2 regions of the Streptomyces sudanensis genome follow, and region 1 is predicted to be linked to the other one. Evidence: predicted binding sites of a transcription regulator. Region 1 holds the regulator's gene; the other holds the start of a gene.
The links. The regulator HrcA, encoded in region 1, represses chaperone genes, less so after heat shock. The targets are predictions, from matches to a motif close to TTNGCACTCNGNNNNNCNGAGTGCNAA.
Positions count from the first base shown of each region.

Region 1 (10,373 bases):
CCGGCCGCGGGCAGCGGGGCGGTGGCGAGCGGTTCGGCGCCCTCCTCGTGCAGCACGGCCGCGAAGTCCGCCCCGGTCAGCAGTCCGGCGACCTGCTTGGTGGTCATGGCCCCGGCGACGTCGGGGAAGCGGACCCGGCGGGACTGCTTGCCGGCCTCGCGGGCGGTGGCCCGCCACTTCGCCAGCGACTTCGCGCCCCGGTCGCCGCGCCACTGGGTGATGCAGCGGGACGCCTGCCAGGGGACGATCGCGTCGACCCCGGTCTCCGTCATCGTCTCGACGGCGAGCTCGCCGCGGTCGCCCTTGGGGAGGGCCTGGACGACGGTGATGCGCGGCTCGGGTTCCGGCTCCTCCCGGACCCCGTGCAGGTCCACGACGACGAGCCGGTCCTTGCCCTCGGCGGCCTTGACGACGCCCCCGGTCCAGCGGCCGTGCCCGTCGGTGAGGATCACGTCCTCGCCGGGGCCGAGCCGCCGCACGGACACCGCGTGCCGGCCCTCCGGGCCCTCCAGGACGTACTCGGGCCCGGCGGGGACCTGCTCGACGACGAAGACGGGGGCGGTCATGACACACCTCTCAGGGCCGGTGCCGCGAGGGCCGACCGGATTTCGCGGCGGAGTACTTCGACGAGCCGCCCGGCGGGCAGCTCCCGGGCCAGGCGGTGGCCCTGGCCGGCCCACAGGGCCATGCCCTGCGGGTCCTTCGCCCTGGCCGCGGCCCTGCGCAGCCCGCTGGTGAGGTGGTGCACCTCGGGGTAGGCGGCCGGGGCGTACGGCCCGTGCTCCCGCACGAACCGGTTGACCAGGCTCCGGGCGGGGCGTCCGGAGAAGGCGCGGGTCAGCTCGGTGTGGGTGAACAGGGGGTCCGTCAGGGCCCGCTTGTGCAGGGGGTCGGCGCCGGACTCCGGGCACGCCAGGAACGCGGTGCCGAGCTGCGCGGCCTCGGCGCCCGCCGCGAGGACGGCGGCGACCTGCGCGCCGCGCATCAGACCGCCCGCGGCGAGCACCGGCAGCCGCACGGCTTCGCGGACCTGGGCGACCAGCGTCAGCAGCCCGGTCCCCGAGCCCTCGGCCTCCGGGTCGTCGCGGTGGGTGCCCCGGTGGCCGCCGGCCTCGACGCCCTGCGCGCACACGGCGTCGGCGCCGGCGTGCTCGGCGGCCCGCGCCTCGTCGGGGTCGGTGACCGTCACGACGGTGCGGGTGCCCGCGCGCGCCAGGGCCGCCAGCGTGTCCCGGGCGGGGCAGCCGAAGGTGAAGGACACCACCGGCACCGGGTCGTCGAGGAGGATCGCCAGCTTCGCGTCGTAGCCGTCGTCCCGGCCGGCGTCCGGGTCGCCGAGCGGCGTCTCGTACCAGGCGGTCTCCCCGGCGAGCTGCTGGCCGTACAGTCCGACGGCGGCGGCGTCCGCCTGGCCCGGCTGCGGCAGGAACAGGTTCACGCCGAAGGGGCGGGCGGTGAGGCCCCGGGTCCGCTGGACCTCCCGGTACATCCCGTCGGCCGTCTTGTACCCGGCGGCCAGGAAGCCGAGGCCGCCCGCCTCGGACACGGCGGCGGCGAGCTCCGGGCACGAGGCGCCGCCGGCCATGGGGGCCTGCACGATCGGGTGGCGGCAGAGACCGGTCAGCGCGGAGGGCATGGACGCATGGTGTCACGCCCCGCGCCCCGCCGGACCGCGGGCGCCGTGCGGGGCCCGGCCGCCGTCCGGGGGTTCGCGGGAGGCGGTACGGCTCCGGGGCGCCCCCGCCCCCCGGAGCCGTACCGCCCGGGACCCGCTAGCGCCCGTTGAACGCGTCCTTCAGCCGGGAGAACAGCCCCTGCTGGCCGGGGGCGAACTGGCCCGTCGGCCGCTCCTCGCCGCGCAGCTTCGCCAGGTCGCGCAGGAGGCGCTCCTGCTCCGCGTCGAGCTTCGTGGGCGTCAGCACCTCGACGTGGACGATCAGGTCGCCGCGACCGCCGCCGCGCAGGTGCGTCACGCCGCGGCCGTGCAGCGGGATCGACTGGCCCGACTGGGTCCCCGGCCGGATGTCGACCTCCTCCAGGCCGTCGAGCGTCTCCAGCGGCACCTTCGTGCCGAGGGCGCCTGCCGTCATCGGGATCGTCACCGTGCAGTGCAGGTCGTCGCCGCGCCGCTGGAACACGGGGTGCGGCAGTTCGTGGATCTCCACGTACAGGTCGCCCGCCGGACCGCCGCCGGGGCCGACCTCGCCCTCGCCGGCGAGCTGGATGCGGGTGCCGTTGTCGACGCCGGCCGGGATCTTGACCGTGAGCGTCCGCCGGGACCGCACCCGGCCGTCGCCCGCGCACTCGGGGCACGGCGTCGGCACGACCGTGCCGAAGCCCTGGCACTGCGGGCACGGGCGGGACGTCATGACCTGGCCCAGGAAGGACCGCGTCACCTGCGACACCTCGCCGCGGCCGCGGCACATGTCGCAGGTCTGCGCCGAGGTGCCGGGCGCCGCGCCCTCGCCGGAGCAGGTGGCGCACACCACGGCCGTCTCGACCTGGATGTCCTTCGTCGTGCCGAAGGCCGCCTCGTCGAGCTCGATCTCCAGCCGGATCATCGCGTCCTGGCCGCGGCGGGTGCGCGACCGGGGGCCGCGCTGGGACGCCGTGCCGAAGAAGGCGTCCATGATGTCGGAGAAGTTCCCGAAGCCGCCCGCGCCGAAGCCCGGCCCCCCGCCGGCCCCGCCGGACGACAGGGGATCGCCGCCGAGGTCGTAGACCTGCTTCTTCTGCGGGTCCGACAGCACCTCGTAGGCGGCGTTGATCTCCTTGAAGCGCTCCTGCGTCTTGGGATCGGGGTTGACATCCGGGTGCAGCTCGCGGGCGAGCCGGCGGAATGCCTTCTTGATCTCGTCCTGGGACGCGTCGCGGCGCACGCCGAGTACGGCGTAGTAGTCCGTGGCCACTTACGACTCCGCCAGGATCTGTCCGACGTAACGTGCCACTGCGCGTACCGCTCCCATCGTTCCGGGGTAGTCCATGCGGGTCGGTCCGACCACGCCGAGTTTGGCGACCGCCTCGTCGCCCGAACCGTAGCCGACCGCGACGACGGACGTGGAGTTGAGCCCTTCGTGGGCGTTCTCGTGGCCGATGCGCACGGTCATGGCCGGATCCGTCGCCTCGCCGAGCAGCTTGAGGAGCACGACCTGCTCCTCCAGCGCCTCCAGCACCGGCCGGATGGTGAGCGGGAAGTCGTGCCCGAAGCGCGTGAGGTTGGCGGTCCCGCCGATCACCAGGCGCTCCTCGGTCTCCTCCACCAGCGTCTCCAGCAGCGTGGAGAGCACCGTGGAGACCGTCCCGCGGTCCTCCGGTTCGAAGGACTCCGGGAGGTCCTGCACCAGCTGCGGCACGTCGGTGAACCGGCGGCCGGCGACCTTGCTGTTCAGCCGGGCGCGCAGGTCGGCCACGGACGTCTCGCCGAACGGGGCGGGGCAGTCGACCATGCGCTGCTCCACCCGCCCGGTGTCCGTGATCAGGACGAGCATCAGCCGGGCCGGGGCCAGCGACAGCAGCTCGACGTGGCGCACCGTCGACCGGGTCAGCGACGGGTACTGCACGACCGCGACCTGGCGGGTCAGCTGGGCGAGCAGCCGGACCGTGCGCCCCACGACGTCGTCCAGGTCCACCGCGCCCCCCAGGAAGTTCTGGATGGCCCGGCGCTCCGGCGGCGACAGCGGCTTGACTCCGGCGAGCTTGTCGACGAAGAGGCGGTAGCCCTTGTCCGTGGGGATGCGCCCGGCGCTGGTGTGGGGCTGGGCGATGAACCCCTCCTCCTCCAGCACCGCCATGTCGTTGCGCACGGTGGCCGGCGACACGCCCAGGTTGTGGCGCTCGGTGAGCGCCTTGGAGCCGACGGGCTCCTCCGTGCCGACGTAGTCCTGGACGATGGCGCGCAGCACCTCGAGTCTGCGTTCACTGAGCACGGCGCACCTCCAGCTGGCTCCGGTCGGCTGACGTCTGCTGGCACTCGCCCTGTCCGAGTGCCAACCATCCCCGCGGCCAGTGTACGGGGCCGGAGTCGATGCCTGGCAAGGGCGACGGGTCGGGCGTCCGGCACGCGGGCCGGCCGGCGTACCGCGCGCCCGCCGCGGGCATTGCCGCTAGCGTCGCGGTATGGACGTCGCTTGGGAAGAGTTCGGGTGGGAGCGACTCGCGGCCGGTGTGGGCCGCAGGCGGCTCCCGGGGTGGGACGCCACGGTCGGGCTGGTCGTCGGCGAGGGCGCCGCGCTGCTGTTCGACGCGGGTTCCACGCTGCGGGAGGGGGCCGAGCTCCGGGGGCAGGTGCAGGGGCTGCTGGGCGGGCGGCGCGTGACGCACATCGCACTGAGCCACCCGCACTTCGACCACGTGCTGGGCGCCGCCGCGTTCGCGGGGGCGCAGGTGTTCGGCGCCGTGGGCCTCGACGAGCTGCTGGTGCGGGAGCGGGACGCGCTGCGGGCGGACGCCGTGCGGCACGGCGTCGCCGCGGACGAGGCGGGCGAGGCCGTGGACGTCCTGGTCCACCCGCACCACCTGGTGTGCGGGGAGTGGACCCTCGACCTGGGCGGCAGGCAGGTGCTGCTGGTGGACGCGGGCCCCGGGCACACCGGTCACGACCTGGCGCTGCTGGTGCCGGGCGGGGCGGGCGGGGCGTCGCCCGGAGTGGTGTTCTGCGGGGATCTGGTGGAGGAGTCGGGCGAGCCCCAGGCGGGCCCGGACGCGGTCCCGTCGTGCTGGCCGGCCGCGCTGGACCGGCTGCTGGAGCTGGGCGGGCGGGACGCTGTGTACGTGCCGGGGCACGGCGCGGCGGTGGACGCCGCGTTCGTACACGCCCAACGCGATGAGCTGGCCCGCCGGTTCGGCGTGTCGTAGCGTCTGGTGGATGCGCGCCTACGACCCCGATCTGACCCCCCGGTGGAAGAAGCAGGCCCCCGTTCCCGAGGTGCCGGCCGAACCGGACCTGGTGGTCGAGGAGGCCGGCACCGGGTTCTGCGGGGCGGTGGTGGGGTGCGAGGCGGGCACGGTGACGCTGGAGGACCGGTTCGGCAGGTGCCGGGTCTTCCCCCTCGTACCGCGCGGCTTCCTGCTGGAGGGCCGCCCGGTGACGCTGGTGCGCCCGCCCGCGCCCGCTCCGTCCCGGCCGTCCCGCACGGCGTCCGGGTCGGTCGCCGTGCCGGGGGCGCGGGCGCGGGTGGCGCGGGCGGGGCGGATCTACGTGGAGGGCCGTCACGACGCGGAGCTGGTGGAGAAGGTGTGGGGCGACGACCTGAGGATCGAGGGCGTCGTCGTGGAGTACCTGGAGGGCGTCGACGACCTGCCCGCGGTGGTCCGCGACTTCCGGCCCGGCCCGGACGCCCGGCTCGGGGTGCTGGTGGACCACCTGGTGCCGGGGTCGAAGGAGTCGCGGATCGCCGCCTCGGTCACGGACCCGCACGTCCTGGTGGTGGGGCACCCGTACGTCGACGTGTGGCAGGCCGTGAAGCCGTCGTCGCTGGGCATTCCGGCCTGGCCGGCCGTGCCGCACGGCCAGGACTGGAAGACGGGCGTGTGCCGGGCCCTGGGCTGGCCCGCGAACACCGGCGCGGCCTGGAGCCGCATCCTGGGCCGGGTCCGGTCGTACCGGGACCTGGAGCCGGCCCTGCTGGGCCGGGTGGAGGAGCTGATCGACTTCGTGACGGCGCCGTAGCGTCCCGCGCCGGGCGCCCTCAGTCCACCAGGTCCCGCACCACCGCGTCGGCGAGGAGCCGGCCGCGCAGGGTGAGCACGGCGCGCCCCCGGCCGTACGGGGCCGGGTCGAGCAGCCCGTCGCCCACGGCGCGCTCGGCGGCGGCCCGGCCCGCCGGGCGCAGCAGCGACAGGGGGGCGCCGTCCCGGAGCCGCAACTCCAGCAGGATCCGCTCCACGCGGCGGTCCTCCTCCGTGAGGACCTCCCGGCCGGCGCCCGGCGAGCACCCCCGGGCGAGGGCCGCGGCGTAGGCGCCGGGGTGCTTGACGTTCCACCAGCGGACGCCGCCGACGTGGCTGTGCGCGCCGGGCCCGGCGCCCCACCAGTCGGCGCCGCGCCAGTACAGCTCGTTGTGGAGGCAGCGGGCCGCCTCGGAGGTCGCCCAGTTCGACACCTCGTACCAGTGGAAACCGGCCCCGGCGAGGACGGAGTCCGCGATCAGGTACCGGTCGGCGTGCACGTCGTCGTCGGTCGTCGGCACCTCGCCGCGCCGGATGCGGCGGGCCAGCCCGGTGCCCTCCTCGACGATCAGCGCGTACGCGGAGACGTGGTCGGGGCCGGCGCCGACGGCGGCGTCGAGGGAGGCCCGCCAGTCGTCGTCGCTCTCGCCGGGGGTGCCGTAGATCAGGTCGAGGTTGACGTGGTCGAAGCCGGCGGCGCGGGCCTCGGCGACGCACGCCTCGGGGCGGCCGGGGGTGTGGGTGCGGTCGAGGACCTCCAGGACGTGCCGCCGGGCGCTCTGCATGCCGAAGGAGATCCGGTTGAAGCCGCCCTCGCGGAGCGCGGCCAGGTACGCCGGGTCGACGGACTCCGGGTTGGCCTCCGTGGTGACCTCCGCGTCGTCCGCGAGGCCGAACTCGTCGCGGACGGCGCCGAGCATGCGGACGAGGTCCTCCGCGGCGAGCAGCGTGGGCGTGCCGCCGCCGACGAAGACCGTCCGCACGGGGCGGGGGTCGTCGCCGAGGACCTTGCGGGCGAGCCGGACCTCGTCGGCGAGGGTCGCCGCGTAGTTGTCGCGGGAGGCGAGGACGCCGCCGGAACCGCGCAGCTCGGTGGCGGTGTAGGTGTTGAAGTCGCAGTAGCCGCAGCGGGTCGCGCAGTACGGCACGTGCAGGTAGAACCCGAGCGGCCGCTCCGCGCGCCCGTCGAGGGCGGACGGGGGCAGGGACCCGTCCTCGGGCACGGGCTCACCATCGGGCAGTACGGAAGGCATGGGGTCCATTGTCCGTCACCGCCGCGCGGCGCGGCGCGGCGGTGGCGGGCGGGGCCGCGCGGGTCACGCCTCGCGGGTCCCCTGGTACATCTCCTCGATGAGGTTCCCGTACGCGCGCTCCACCACGGGCCTCTTCAGTTTCAGGCTGGGAGTCAGCTCGCCGTGCTCCACGTCGAGGTCGCGGGGCAGCAGCCGGAACTTCTTGATCGTCTGCCAGCGCTGCAGGCCCTCGTTGAGCCGGTCCACGTACCCCTGCACCAGGTCCCGGACCTGCGGCGTCGCGACCAGCTCGGCGTACGGCCGGTCGGCGAGGCCCTGCTCCCGCGCCCAGTCCCGCAGTGCCGTCTCGTCGAGCGCGACGAGCGCGCTGCAGTAGTTGCGGTCGGCGCCGAGGACGAGGGCGTTGGACACGAACGGGCACAGCGCCTTGAGGCGGCCCTCGATCTCCGTCGGCGCGATGTACTTGCCGCCGGACGTCTTGAACAGGTCCTTCTTCCGGTCGGTGATCTTCAGGTAGCCGTCGGCGGACAGTTCCCCGATGTCCCCGGTGTGGAGCCAGCCGTCCGGCTCCAGCACCTCGGCGGTCCTCTCGGGCAGCTTGTGGTAGCCCTCCATGATGCCGGGGCCGCGCAGCAGGATCTCGCCGTCGTCGGCGATGCGCACCTCGCAGCCGGGCAGCGGCTTGCCGACCGTGCCGGTGCGGTACCCCTCCCCCGGGTTCACGAAGGAGGCCGCGGACGACTCCGTCAGGCCGTACCCCTCCAGGATGTGGATGCCGGCGCCGGAGAAGAAGTAGCCGATCTCCGGGGCGAGCGCGGAGGAACCGGAGACGGCGGCGCGCAGCCGTCCGCCGAACGCGGCGCGGAGCTTGGAGTACACGAGCGCGTCCGCGATCCGGTGCTTCACGGCCAGGCCCAGGGGGGCCTTCGCCCGGCCGGTCCGCCGGAAGGCGTCCTGGACGGTCCTGGCGTGGTCGCGGGCCACGCCGGCCGCCCACTGGAAGATCCGGTACTTGACGGGGCCGCCGGCCCGGGCCTTGGCGGCGACGCCGTTGTAGACCTTCTCGAAGATCCGCGGGACGGCCGCCATGTACGTCGGCCGGACGACCGGCAGGTTCTCGACGATCCTGTCGATGCGGCCGTCGACGGCGGTGACGTGGCCCACCTCGATCTGCCCGGAGGTGAGCACCTTGCCGAAGACGTGGGCGAGCGGCAGCCACAGGTACTGCACGTCGTCGCCGCGCACCAGGCCGGTCGCGGCGATGGCCTTCGCCATGTACGACCAGTTGTCGTGCGGCAGGCGCACGCCCTTGGGGCGGCCCGTGGTGCCGGAGGTGTAGATGAGGGTGGCGAGTTGGTCGGCGGTGATCGCCGCGACCCGCTCCCGGACCGCCTCGGGGTGCTCCTCCAGATGGGCCCTGCCGCGCTCCTCCAGTTCCGCCAGGGACAGCACCCAGCCCTCCGGGTCGCCCTCGGCGGGCACCGCCGCCGCCGCATCGATCACCACGACGTGCCGCAGTTCGGGCAGGTCGGAGCGGCGTTCCCGGGCCTTCGCGAGCTGGGCGGCGTCCTCGGCGATCAGGACGCGGCTCCCGGAGTCGGCGAGGATGTACGCGGCCTCCCCGGCGTCCGTCTGCGGGTAGACGGTGGTGGTGGCGGCCCCGGCGCACATGACGCCCAGGTCGCACAGGATCCACTCCACGCGCGTGGCGGAGGCGAGGGCGACGCGCTCCTCCGGCCGGAGGCCGAGGGCGATGAGGCCCGCGGCGATCGCGTACACGCGGTCCGCGGTCCGGGCCCAGGTGAGCGACTTCCACTCGTCGGGCCCCCGGCCGGCGGGGGACGGCACCGGATAGCGGTACGCCTCCGCGTCCGGGGTCTTCGCCACCCGCTCGAGGAAGAGGCTCGCCACGGAGGGCGGGCGGTTCTCGATCTGCTTCTGCGTGTCGCTCACGGGCGTCCTCCGGCGGGCCTGGCAGGTACCGCGCACGCGGCGTGCGGGCACTTCGCTGCTGCGGGAAAAGCGGGTCGACGGCTGGATGTTTAACTCGCGGGTAACCACCGAGCGGGATCAGGTTAGAACGCCGTCGTCCCCTGCGTAAGAGGCCGTGGCCTGGGTGTTCATACCCGGTTCATAACGACTGTGGCCTCCCGGTGAAAACACGGAGGCGCCCGTCCGTCATCCGGACGGGCGCCTCCGTACGACGGGGGGCGCGGAACGGCGGCCGGGTCGGCGGCCGGACGCCGGGGCTACTTCTTGGCCTTGCCCCCGGACTCGTCGCTGGACAGCACCGCGATGAAGGCCTCCTGCGGAACCTCCACGGAGCCGACCATCTTCATCCGCTTCTTGCCCTCCTTCTGCTTCTCCAGCAGCTTCCGCTTCCGGGAGATGTCACCGCCGTAGCACTTGGCGAGGACGTCCTTGCGGATGGCGCGGATCGTCTCGCGGGCGATGACCCGGGAACCGATGGCCGCCTGGATCGGCACCTCGAACGCCTGCCGCGGGATGAGCTCGCGCAGCTTCGCCACCAGCCGCACGCCGTACGCGTACGCCGCGTCCTTGTGGGTGATGGCGGAGAAGGCGTCGACCTTGTCGCCGTGCAGCAGGATGTCGACCTTCACCAGGGAGCTGCTCTGCTCGCCGGTGGGCTCGTAGTCCAGGGACGCGTAGCCGCGGGTCTTGGACTTCAGCTGGTCGAAGAAGTCGAAGACGATCTCGGCGAGGGGCAGGGTGTAGCGGATCTCGACGCGGTCCTCGGAGAGGTAGTCCATGCCCAGGAGGGTGCCGCGGCGGTTCTGGCACAGCTCCATGATCGAGCCGATGAACTCGGACGGCGCGAGGATCGTGGCGCGGACGACCGGCTCGTACACCTCGGCGATCTTGCCCTCGGGGAACTCGCTCGGGTTGGTGACGGTGTGCTCGCTGCCGTCCTCCATCACGACCCGGTAGACCACGTTCGGCGCGGTGGCGATCAGGTCGAGGCCGAACTCCCGCTCCAGGCGCTCGCGGATCACGTCCAGGTGGAGCAGGCCGAGGAAGCCCACGCGGAAGCCGAAGCCGAGCGCCGCGGAGGTCTCCGGCTCGTACACCAGGGCGGCGTCGTTGAGCTGGAGCTTGTCCAGGGCGTCGCGCAGCTCCGGGTAGTCCGAGCCGTCCAGCGGGTACAGGCCGGAGAACACCATCGGCTTGGGGTCCTTGTAGCCGCCGAGCGCCTCCTGGGCCCCCTTCGACTGGCTGGTGATCGTGTCGCCGACCTTCGACTGGCGGACGTCCTTCACACCGGTGATCAGGTAGCCCACCTCGCCCACGCCGAGGCCGTCGGCCGCGAGCATCTCCGGCGAGTTGGTGCCGATCTCCAGCAGCTCGTGGGTGGCGCCGGTCGACATCATGCGGATGCGCTCGCGCTTGTTGAGCTGTCCGTCGACGACGCGGACGTAGGTGACGACGCCCCGG
Region 1 covers NZ_CP095474.1:1,864,608-1,874,980, forward strand. The annotation lists gene MW084_RS08670 (16S rRNA (uracil(1498)-N(3))-methyltransferase) at 1-566, opposite strand, end outside; gene MW084_RS08675 (nitronate monooxygenase) at 563-1,636, opposite strand; gene dnaJ (molecular chaperone DnaJ) at 1,773-2,909, opposite strand; gene hrcA (heat-inducible transcriptional repressor HrcA) at 2,910-3,926, opposite strand; gene MW084_RS08690 (MBL fold metallo-hydrolase) at 4,117-4,854, shown strand; gene MW084_RS08695 (DUF3097 domain-containing protein) at 4,865-5,668, shown strand; gene hemW (radical SAM family heme chaperone HemW) at 5,688-6,929, opposite strand; gene MW084_RS08705 (AMP-dependent synthetase/ligase) at 6,984-8,873, opposite strand; gene lepA (translation elongation factor 4) at 9,170-10,373, opposite strand, start outside.

Region 2 (10,373 bases), 850 kb from region 1:
CCTGACCGGCCCGCTCGCCGACCTGGCCGCCCGCCACGGCCTCGTCGTCGAACCGGGCCGCATGGTCCTCGAACTGCGCCCCCCGGGCACGGACAAGGGCCGGGCCCTCGCCGAGCACGTACGGGAGACGGGCGCGAAGGCCGTGGTCTACGCGGGCGACGACCTGGGCGACCTCCCAGCCTTCGCGGCGGTAGAGGAACTCCGCGCGGGCGGCGTGCCGGGCCTGCTGGTCTGCAGCGGCAGCGACGAGGTGCGCGCCCTCGCCGCCCGCGCCGACCTGACGCTCGGAGGCCCGGCGGAGGTCGTCGCCTTCCTCGCCGCCCTCGCCGGACATGCCACTTTCACGTAAGTCGATACCATCGGCGGGTGGTGGACGTCAGGGTGGGGCAGTTACGTAAGAGCCGCGACCGGCTGAGCACGCGTGGCGAGGAGGCGGCGGGCGAAGGCGACCTGTCCACGGCTGGGCTGATGCTGTTCTACGCGGCCGAGTGCGGTCTCAAGGCCGAGATCCTCGTCAGTGTACGGGCCCGGAACACCAGCGCTCTCCCCGAGAACCTGCGGAATCACGACCTCAGGGCCTTGGCCAAAGCTTTGGGGCTTTCGCTCGCAGCCGCACAAGCAGTGCAGCGGTGCCGACGCGTCATGCACGGTTCGCTGAGCGGGGCTGGGCAGCGCCACGAGTGGGTGGGGCCGGCCGAATTGCACCAGGCGTGGCGCTACGGTGCCGACCTGGATCCGGACGACGAGAAGCGCGCGGTCGAGGCTCTGCGGCACCTCGTCAAAGCCTCCCGGGCATGATTGTGATCGGAGACCAGATGGAAGCGACCTCGCCTCTGCTGCCGGGAAACCTGCTGACATGGGTGGACGTCGATGAACACTGCGCGGCCCTGGCTGTGATGAATCGCTGGCCGGGGTGGCTGAAAGAGGCCAGTGCCTGGTGGGACGGCATCGAACTCACCGTGACCTCCGAAGTGCCTGACGAAGACGTCCTCACCTGGTTGGACACGGCTTTCGGCATGGGATCGGTCGTCGGCGAGCCGGAAGGCCCAGTACTCGTCCTCGACCGGCCTCAGGCAGTGGATCGCGAGGGCCTTCCGGTACGCATCATCAGGGATGAGGACTTCACGCCGGGGTTTCGCCCGCCCCGCCTCATCGAAAGACGCATCACCGAGGCGCTCGGCTCGCCCCTTCCCCGGCCCGCCGACGACGGCTTCTCTGGTGGAGTTCAGGTGGTGGCCTTCCATTCCTTCAAGGGAGGAGTCGGTCGTACGCTCCACGCAGTCGCCTTTGCCGACCTGTTGATGCGGCGCGGACGCCGTGTGCTGCTTGTGGACGCCGATCTCGAGGCGCCGGGAATCACATGGATGTACCAGGCACAAGGCGGAGCCTGTGACATCGCCTATGACGATCTCCTGGCACTCCTCCACGGTTCCACGGGCGGAGACCGGACGAAAGCGGTGCAGATCGCGACCGGTTATCTGGTGAATCAAGAGACGATTCGGCACAAGAACGACGGACGGCTGGTCATTCTGCCCACGAGCAGACGCAGGCGTCTCGGCCCTCCGCGTGTCGAACCTGCTCAACTCCTGACACCAGACCGATCGCGGTACTTCCTCACGGAGTCCCTCGCGGAATTGGCTGCCGCCGCGGATCTGGACACGGTGGTCGTCGACCTGCGTGCGGGAGCGTCCGAACTGTCCGCGCCCGTCCTCCTCGACCCGCGGGTGCAGCGCATCTTCGTCACCACGCTCAGCAGCCAGTCCTTGGACGGCACCGAACAGATGATCCGCCAACTGGGCGACAAGGCCGTGGCCCTCACCGGCAGGGATCCCGAGCCGGCCGTCGTGGTCACCCAGTTCCGCCAGGATCGGCACGCCACCGAAATCACCGACGCGCGTCTACAGCTCTCACGGGCACTGGAAGCCATGCGTGCTGCGTCCGTCGCCGAGACCGTGGAGCCCACCAACGCAGGCGACACCCTTGAGGTGGATGCCACGGTTCTCACGGAACCGATCTTCAGCCCCTTCCACGAGGAGTTGCTGGCGCTGCCGCAGAGCTGGGACGAGGTGGTCGGAGTCGTTCGCCGGCAGGGCATCGGTGAGTTGCTGGCCGAGATGTTGCCGCTGCTTTCGGAAACAGATGCAGGGTCGGAGAACGAGGTGGTGGAAGGAATCGAAAGCCGTCGCTCGGCGCTGCACCACCGGGCGCGGTCCCTTGTCTTCGCCGAACGCAGCGGTCTGGACAGCGGCATCGGCTTCCTTTCCACCGACCCGTTGCGGCGACTGGTCGGGGACAACAGGACATCCCTCCCGGTCACGGTGGTGGTCGGAGCCAAAGGCTCCGGAAAGACCTTCACTTACGCGAGGATGTGCGCGGCGGGAAGTTGGAGGAATTTCGCGGCGGGGGCCGACGAACCGGTCCGGATCGACGCACCGATCGTGCCTGTACTCGATCCCGCCAACATCGAGTCTCCCGATGACGGCAGCAGCCCGCAGCGGCTAAGGGATCGCATTGCGGGCGGACGAGGCGCGGAAGTGCCGGAAATCAAAAAAATCCTGTTGGACGCCCTTCAGGATCAAGACAACCGGGAAAACGTCGTCTACTGGCGACTCGCCTGGCTTCGTTGCATGGCCATGTCCCTGGCCGGGCCGGCCGTTCTTCACGACGACCCCGAAGAGGTGCTGCGCCAGCGGTCGCACAGTCAGCAGGCACTCTTCGTCTTCGATGGTCTGGAGGACTTCTTCCAGGAACTCGAGGGGGAGGCGAGGAGAGTCGCCCTGCGCGCGCTCTTCATCGAGGTGCCCGACTGGCTGCGAGCCTTTCGGGGCCGCCCGTTCGGCGTGGTGATCTTCGTACGGAGCGACCTCGTGCGGTTCGCGGTCCGGCAGAACCTCGGCCAGTTCCTCGACCGCTACGACCCGTATGCGCTGCGCTGGGATTCGCAGGAAGCCCTGCGTCTCGCGCTCTGGGTCGCGACGACCGCCAAGGCGGTTCCGCAGGCGGACGGCGACCTGATGGATTACTCGTGGGAGCGCCTCGTACAAGCTCTCATTCCCGTCTGGGGGGTGAAAATGGGGCGTAAGAACTCGCGGGAGGCCAGGTCGGACCGGTGGGTACCGGCTGCTCTGGGGGACTTCAACGATCAGGTTCAGGCCCGGGACGTCGTACGTTTCATCCGGGATGCCGCGCAGTTCTCTCAGGGGGACCAGGACTGGCCCGACCGCCTGCTCACCCCGAGTGCCATGCGCGAGGCCCTCGTGAAGGGAAGCCGGGAGAAACTGGAGGAACTACTCCAGGAGAATTCCGTCGTGGGCAGGCTTCTCATCGATGTCGGGCGGTATGCGGATGACGTCGTCATGCCGTTCAACGCCGAGGACGTCGGACTGGACGCCAATGCCATTGCGAAACTGAAGGAAGCCGGGGCGCTGGACCGGGATGCCGACGGCCTCTACCGGCTGCCGGAGATCTACCGGCACGCCCTCGGCTTCCGCACACGAGGAAGGGTCAGGGTCATCCGCCCCTGAGACCCCGGAACGACGCCGCTGCGCAGCACCTCAGTGGAGACTGAGGTGCTCGCGGCACACAGGGGCGGGTACGGGCTTCCAGCGTACGGAGATCATTCTCCCCGCAGCGCCTCCAACTGGTCCAGGAACCAGCGCTGGGGCGGGAGCGCCGTCGCCGCGGCGGCCAGGCGGGCGGTGCGCTCCGCGCGCTCGGCCGGGGCCATCGACAGGGCCTCGTGCAGCGCCCGGGCGGTGCCGGTCACGTCGTACGGGTTGACCGTCACCGCGTCGGCGCCCAGCTCCTCGTGGGCGCCCGCCTCGCGGGACAGGACCAGGGCGCAGCCCTCGTCGGAGACGACCGGGACCTCCTTGGCGACGAGGTTCATGCCGTCCCGGACGGGGTTGACCAGCGCCACGTCCGCCAGGCGGTACGCCGCCAGCGAGCGCGCGAAGTCGTCCTTCACGTGGAGGAGGACCGGCGTCCACGCCTCCGTGCCGAACTCGGCGTTGATCTCCTCCGCCACCCGCGAGACCTCCGCCGTGTACCGCCGGTAGACCTCCAGGTCCTGCCGGGACGGGTAGGCGAAGGCGATGTGGACGACCCGCTCGCGCCACTCCGGGCGGGTGGCCAGCAGCTCCCGGTACGCCAGCAGCCCGCGCACGATGTTCTTCGACAGCTCGGTGCGGTCCACCCGGACGATCGTCTTCCGGTCGGCACCACCGATCTGCTCGCGCAGCGCCGCCATCCGCTCCTCGACGTCCGCCTCCCGGGACCGCGCCCGCAGGAACCCGGCGTCCGCGCCGAGCCCGTGCACCCCGATCTCCGTCCCGCCCGTGCCGCCCACCGTGCGGGCGCAGCAGGCCGCGAACGCCTCCGCCCAGCGGTGCGTCAGGAAGCCGAGCCGGTCCGCGCCCAGCATGCCGCGCAGCAGCTCGCGCGCGACGTCGTCGGGGAGCATCCCGAAGTAGTCCGGCGGCGCCCAGGGGGTGTGCGAGAAGTGCCCGATGCGCAGGTCCGGCCGCAGCTCGCGCAGCATGCCCGGCGCCAGCGCCAGGTGGTAGTCCTGGACCAGCACCGCCGCGCCGGGCGCGGCCTCCTCGGCCAGCGCCCGCGCGAAGGCCCGGTTGTACGCCCGGTACGCCTCCCACCGGCGGCGGAACTCCGCGTCGAAGACGGGCTCCAGCGGCGTCTGGTACAGCATGTGGTGGACGAACCACAGCACCGAGTTGGCGATGTCGTTGTACGCGGCGGCGTGCGTCCCCTCGCCCGCCAGCGCGTCGACGTCCAGCATCCGGACGCCCTTCTCGCCGACGCCGCGCCGCACCGCCTCCCGGTCGCCGTCGCCCAGTGCCGCGCACACCCACACCGCGCCCGCGTCGGGCCCGATCGCGGAGAGCCCCGACACCAGCCCCCCGCCGCCGCGCCGCGCCTCCAGTCCGCCGTCCGCCTCGCGCAGCGCGTAACTGACCGGACCGCGATTCGATGCCACCAGGATGTCCGAGACCATGAGCCCAACCTAGCCCGACCGGGAAACGCTCAAACGTGCGGGAATCACGCCACCCGGCGCCTGCGCAGGTACTCCTCGACCTCCCGCATCGGCGGCCTCTCCTCGGTGTCCACGGGGTGCGTACGCGGCGCGAAACCCGTCTCCGTGCGGTCGAACTGCGTCAGCCACGGCCGTACCAGGTGACCGCGCGACAGCCGCTGCTGCGCGGTCCGGTAGATCGTCGCGGCCATCCGCCCCAGGGCCCGGTCGTCCTGGTGCCGGTGGAGCCGCACGCCCACGTCCACCTGGGCCAGCGCGTCCAGGCCCACCAGGTGCAGCGCGTCCACCAGCAGCCCCAGCTCCACCCCGTACCCCACCGGGAACGGCAGCCGCTCCAGCAGCGTGCGCCGCGCCGCGTACTCCCCGCCGAGCGGCTGGACGAACCCGGCCAACCGCGGCCAGTGCAGGTTCAGCAGCGGCCGGGCGACCAGCTCCGTCACCCGCCCGCCCTGGCCGCCGGCGCCGTCGCCCGGGCCGCCCGTGAACGGGCGGTCGTACATCGCCTTCACGAACTCCACGTCCGGGTCGGTCAGCAGCGGCCCCACGATCCCGGTCACGAAGTCCGCGTGGAACTCCCGCAGGTCCGCGTCGACGAAGCACACCACGTCGCCCTCCGTCACCAGCAGGGAGCGCCACAGCACCTCTCCCTTGCCGGGCAGGGCGGGCACGCGCGGCAGCACGTCGTCGCGCGCCACCACCCGCGCGCCGGCCCCCGCGGCCACCTCCGCCGTGCGGTCGGTCGATCCCGAGTCGACGACGACCAGCTCGTCGACGAGCGGCACCGCCTCCGACATCAGGTCGCGGCGGATCACGGCGACGATCTCGCCGACCGTCGCCTCCTCGTTCAGCGCGGGCAGGACGACGCTCACCGTCGTGCCGCGGGCCCGCTTCGCGGCGAGTAGCCGGTCGATCGGCCGGTCGGCCACGGACCAGGACCGCCGGCCCAGCCAGCGCTCCACCTCTTCCAGCACGCGCGCCACTCCTCAGGTCGTCACGGGGGCGCGGATGATCCGTCTCGCGGTTCGGACGGCCGTCTCGGACGGGCACCCCTTCGGTTACAGTCTTGAGCAACGCACGGGACCTCCGCATACCGGGGTCCCCGTGCCGACAACCGCATACCGCTCATCCAGAGGGGCAGAGGGACACGGCCCGATGAAGCCCCGGCAACCCTCCAGCCGGTCTCTCCGCGCGTCACGCGAGGTCCCCGGCTAGGGAAGGTGCCAAATCCGTCTCACGGCGACACCCGCCGGTGAGAAAGATGAGGAGAAAGGGCCTCGCCACCCATGGCCGCGCAGACCGCCGCACCCACCGCACCCACCGCACCCCCCGTCGACCTCGGCCCCGCCGCGGGCCTCTCCTGCCGCGAGTGCGGCGAGCGCTTCCCGCTCGGCCCCGTCTTCGCCTGCGAGCACTGTTTCGGCCCCCTCGAAGTCGCGTACGACCTGCCGGACTGCGGCCCGCAGGAGCTGCGCAAGCGCATCGAGGCCGGCCCCGCCAGCATCTGGCGCTACGCCCCGCTGCTGCCCGTCCCCGCGGACGTCGCGGACCGGCCGAACCTCCACCCCGGCTGGACCCGGCTCGTCAGGGCCGACAACCTCGCGCGCGAACTGGGCGTGACCGGCGGGCTGTACGTCAAGGACGACTCGGGCAACCCCACGCACTCCTTCAAGGACCGCGTGGTCGCCCAGGCCCTGGAGGCGGCCCGCGCCTTCGGCTTCACCACCCTGTCGTGCTCCTCCACCGGGAACCTGGCGGGCGCGGTCGGCGCCGCCGCCGCGCGGGCCGGCCTGCGCTCCTGCGTGTTCATCCCGCACGACCTGGAGCAGGGCAAGGTCGTCATGGCCGCGGTGTACGGCGGCGACCTGGTCGGCATCGAGGGCACGTACGACGACGTCAACCGCTTCTGCTCGGAGCTCATCGGTGACCCCCTCGGCGAGGGCTGGGGCTTCGTCAACGTCAACCTGCGGCCGTACTACGCGGAGGGCTCCAAGACCCTCGCCTACGAGATCTGCGAGCAGCTCGGCTGGCGGCTGCCCGACCAGCTCGTCGTCCCCGTCGCGTCCGGCTCCCAGCTGACGAAGATCGACAAGGGGCTGCGGGAGCTGGTCGCGCTGGGTCTGGTCGAGGACCGGCCGTACCGGATCTTCGGTGCGCAGGCGGAAGGGTGCTCCCCGGTGTCGGCGGCCTTCAAGGCCGGCCACGACGTCGTGCGGCCCCAGCGGCCGGACACGATCGCCAAGTCGCTCGCCATCGGCAACCCGGCCGACGGCCCGTACGTCCTGGACATCGTCCGCCGCACGGGCGGCGCGGTGGAGGACGTGGACGACGAGCGGATCGTGGACGCCATCAAGCTGCTGGCCCGCACCGAGGGCGTGTTCGCCGAGACGGCGGGCGGGGTGACCGTCGGCGTCACGCGCAAGCTGGTCGAGGGCGGGCTGCTGGACCCGTCCCTCACCACCGTCGTCCTCAACACCGGCGACGGCCTGAAGACCCTGGACGCCGTCGCCCCCACCACCGGCCCCACCACGACCATCCGCCCGAGCCTGGAGGCGTTCCGCGCCGCCGGCCTCGCCCGCTGACCCCCGGGAGGCACCCGTCATGAGCGTCAACGTCCGCATCCCCACCATCCTGCGCACCTACACGGGCGGCCGGGCCGAGGTCCCGGCGGAGGGCGCGACCCTCGCGGAGGTCATCGAGTCCCTGGAGAGGGACCACCCCGGCATCGCCGCCCGCGTCCTGGACGACCAGGGCCGGCTGCGCCGCTTCGTGAACGTCTACGTCGACGACGACGACGTCCGCTTCGAGCAGGGCCTCGCGACCGCCACCCCGGACGGCGCCGGCGTCTCGATCATCCCGGCGGTCGCCGGGGGCTGCTGACCGGCCGTCGACGGGGCGCCCGGCCCTTCCCGGGCGCCCCGTCCGCCCGCTCCGGTACGTCCGGCCCCGGACCCCGGTTCCGGGGCTCCGGTTCCGGGTACGCGGGCGTTCCCGGCCCTCACGGGAGACCGGGAAAACGGAGGCGGCAATTCCGGGGGATTGGGCGCGGTAGAGTTGGGGAAGCCCGCGCCGGCGCCCTTCATCGGACACCTGTGGGAATGCGCCGGGCGCCGATAAGAAACAGCCAAAGTGCCGCCACCCGATGCGCGTTTTGCGGCCTTTGTCCGGCCCGACTTGCCCGGGATTATCGCCGTTCCGGCCGCCTTTTCCCTTCGCCGACATTCGGCTTTCCCGTCCGATCGACCTGTTGCGGACGGCAGTCCGGCGGATACATTCGGCCGCGGTCGACGCGTTCCGGCGCACGCCCACCCCTGTCAGTGGGCGAGGTCTGACCCGGGTCCGCGAGGTGCGGTCCTGCGCAAGGGCCAGTAATAGGGGAGTTAGGCATGGCTCAGGGCACCGTCAAGTGGTTCAACGCGGAGAAGGGGTACGGCTTCATCGCGGTCGACGGTGGTGCGGATGTTTTCGTGCACTACAGCGCGATCCAGATGGACGGCTACCGCACCCTGGAGGAGGGTCAGCGGGTCGAGTTCGAGATCTCGCAGGGCCAGAAGGGCCCGCAGGCGGACATGGTCAAGATCGCCGTCTAGGCACGACGCGTTCCGGCCGGCTGCATCGGGTGGAGGGCCCGTACCCCGTGGGGTGCGGGCCCTCCGTGCGTCCGCCCCCCCGTCCCTGCGGGACCCCGCCGACACCGTGGGGCGCTTGCACTCTCCCATGCCGAGTGCTAATCATTGCGTTAGCACTCTCCGAGTGAGAGTGACAAACGAAGGACCTCGTCGGTGAGGCTCGCACAACGCGTGGGGCAGGGAACCACACGGCACGCGGGCCGTCCGTCGCGGGCGCCAGCGCGGTCCGGAGCAATCCTTCCCCACGCTCTCAACTGCGTCCGAGCAGGGGAGACCCCATCAGTCCGGGAGGACCACTTCACATGGCCAAGATCATCGCGTTCGACGAGGAGGCACGGCGCGGTCTCGAGCGCGGGATGAACCAGCTCGCCGACGCCGTCAAGGTCACCCTTGGCCCCAAGGGTCGCAACGTCGTCCTCGAGAAGAAGTGGGGCGCCCCCACGATCACCAACGACGGTGTCTCCATCGCCAAGGAGATCGAGCTCGAGGACCCGTACGAGAAGATCGGCGCCGAGCTGGTCAAGGAAGTCGCCAAGAAGACGGACGACGTCGCCGGTGACGGTACGACCACCGCGACCGTGCTCGCCCAGGCGCTGGTCCGCGAGGGCCTGCGCAACGTCGCCGCCGGCGCCAACCCGATGGCCCTGAAGCGCGGCATCGAGAAGGCCGTCGAGGCCGTCTCCGGCGCGCTGCTGGAGCAGGCGAAGGACGTGGAGACCAAGGAGCAGATCGCCTCCACCGCCTCCATCTCCGCCGCCGACACCCAGATCGGCGAGCTGATCGCCGAGGCCATGGACAAGGTCGGCAAGGAAGGCGTCATCACCGTCGAGGAGTCCAACACCTTCGGTCTGGAGCTGGAGCTCACCGAGGGCATGCGCTTCGACAAGGGCTACATCTCGGCGTACTTCGCGACCGACATGGAGCGCATGGAGGCCGTCCTCGAGGACCCGTACATCCTCATCGTCAACTCCAAGGTCTCCGCGGTGAAGGACCTCCTCCCGCTGCTGGAGAAGGTCATGCAGTCCGGCAAGCCGCTGCTGATCATCGCCGAGGACGTCGAGGGCGAGGCCCTGTCCACGCTGGTCGTCAACAAGATCCGCGGCACGTTCAAGTCCGTCGCCGTCAAGGCCCCGGGCTTCGGCGACCGCCGCAAGGCCATGCTCGGCGACATCGCCATCCTCACGGGCGGCCAGGTCATCTCCGAGGAGGTCGGCCTCAAGCTGGAGAACGCCGGTCTGGACCTCCTGGGCCGCGCCCGCAAGGTCGTCATCACCAAGGACGAGACGACGATCGTCGACGGTGCCGGCGACAGCGACCAGGTCCAGGGCCGCGTCAACCAGATCCGCGCCGAGATCGAGAACTCCGACTCGGACTACGACCGCGAGAAGCTCCAGGAGCGCCTGGCGAAGCTGGCCGGCGGCGTGGCCGTCATCAAGGCCGGTGCCGCCACCGAGGTCGAGCTGAAGGAGCGCAAGCACCGCATCGAGGACGCGGTGCGCAACGCCAAGGCCGCCGTCGAGGAGGGCATCGTCGCCGGTGGTGGCGTGGCCCTGCTCCAGGCGTCCAGCGTCTTCGACAAGCTGGAGCTGGACGGCGACGAGGCCACCGGTGCCGCCGCCGTGAAGGCCGCCCTGGAGGCCCCGCTCAAGCAGATCGCCGTCAACGCCGGCCTCGAGGGCGGCGTCGTGGTGGAGAAG
Region 2 covers NZ_CP095474.1:2,710,122-2,720,494, reverse strand. The annotation lists partial or broken gene otsB (trehalose-phosphatase) at 1-349, shown strand, start outside; gene MW084_RS12590 (hypothetical protein) at 367-798, shown strand; gene MW084_RS12585 (KGGVGR-motif variant AAA ATPase) at 795-3,524, shown strand; gene MW084_RS12580 (alpha,alpha-trehalose-phosphate synthase (UDP-forming)) at 3,617-5,011, opposite strand; gene MW084_RS12575 (glucosyl-3-phosphoglycerate synthase) at 5,056-6,021, opposite strand; SAM riboswitch class I at 6,170-6,315, shown strand; gene thrC (threonine synthase) at 6,334-7,629, shown strand; gene MW084_RS12565 (MoaD/ThiS family protein) at 7,649-7,927, shown strand; gene MW084_RS12560 (cold-shock protein) at 8,434-8,637, shown strand; gene groL (chaperonin GroEL) at 8,979-10,373, shown strand, end outside.
Region 2: the regulator HrcA is predicted to act here: its motif matches at 8,752-8,778, upstream of groL (chaperonin GroEL).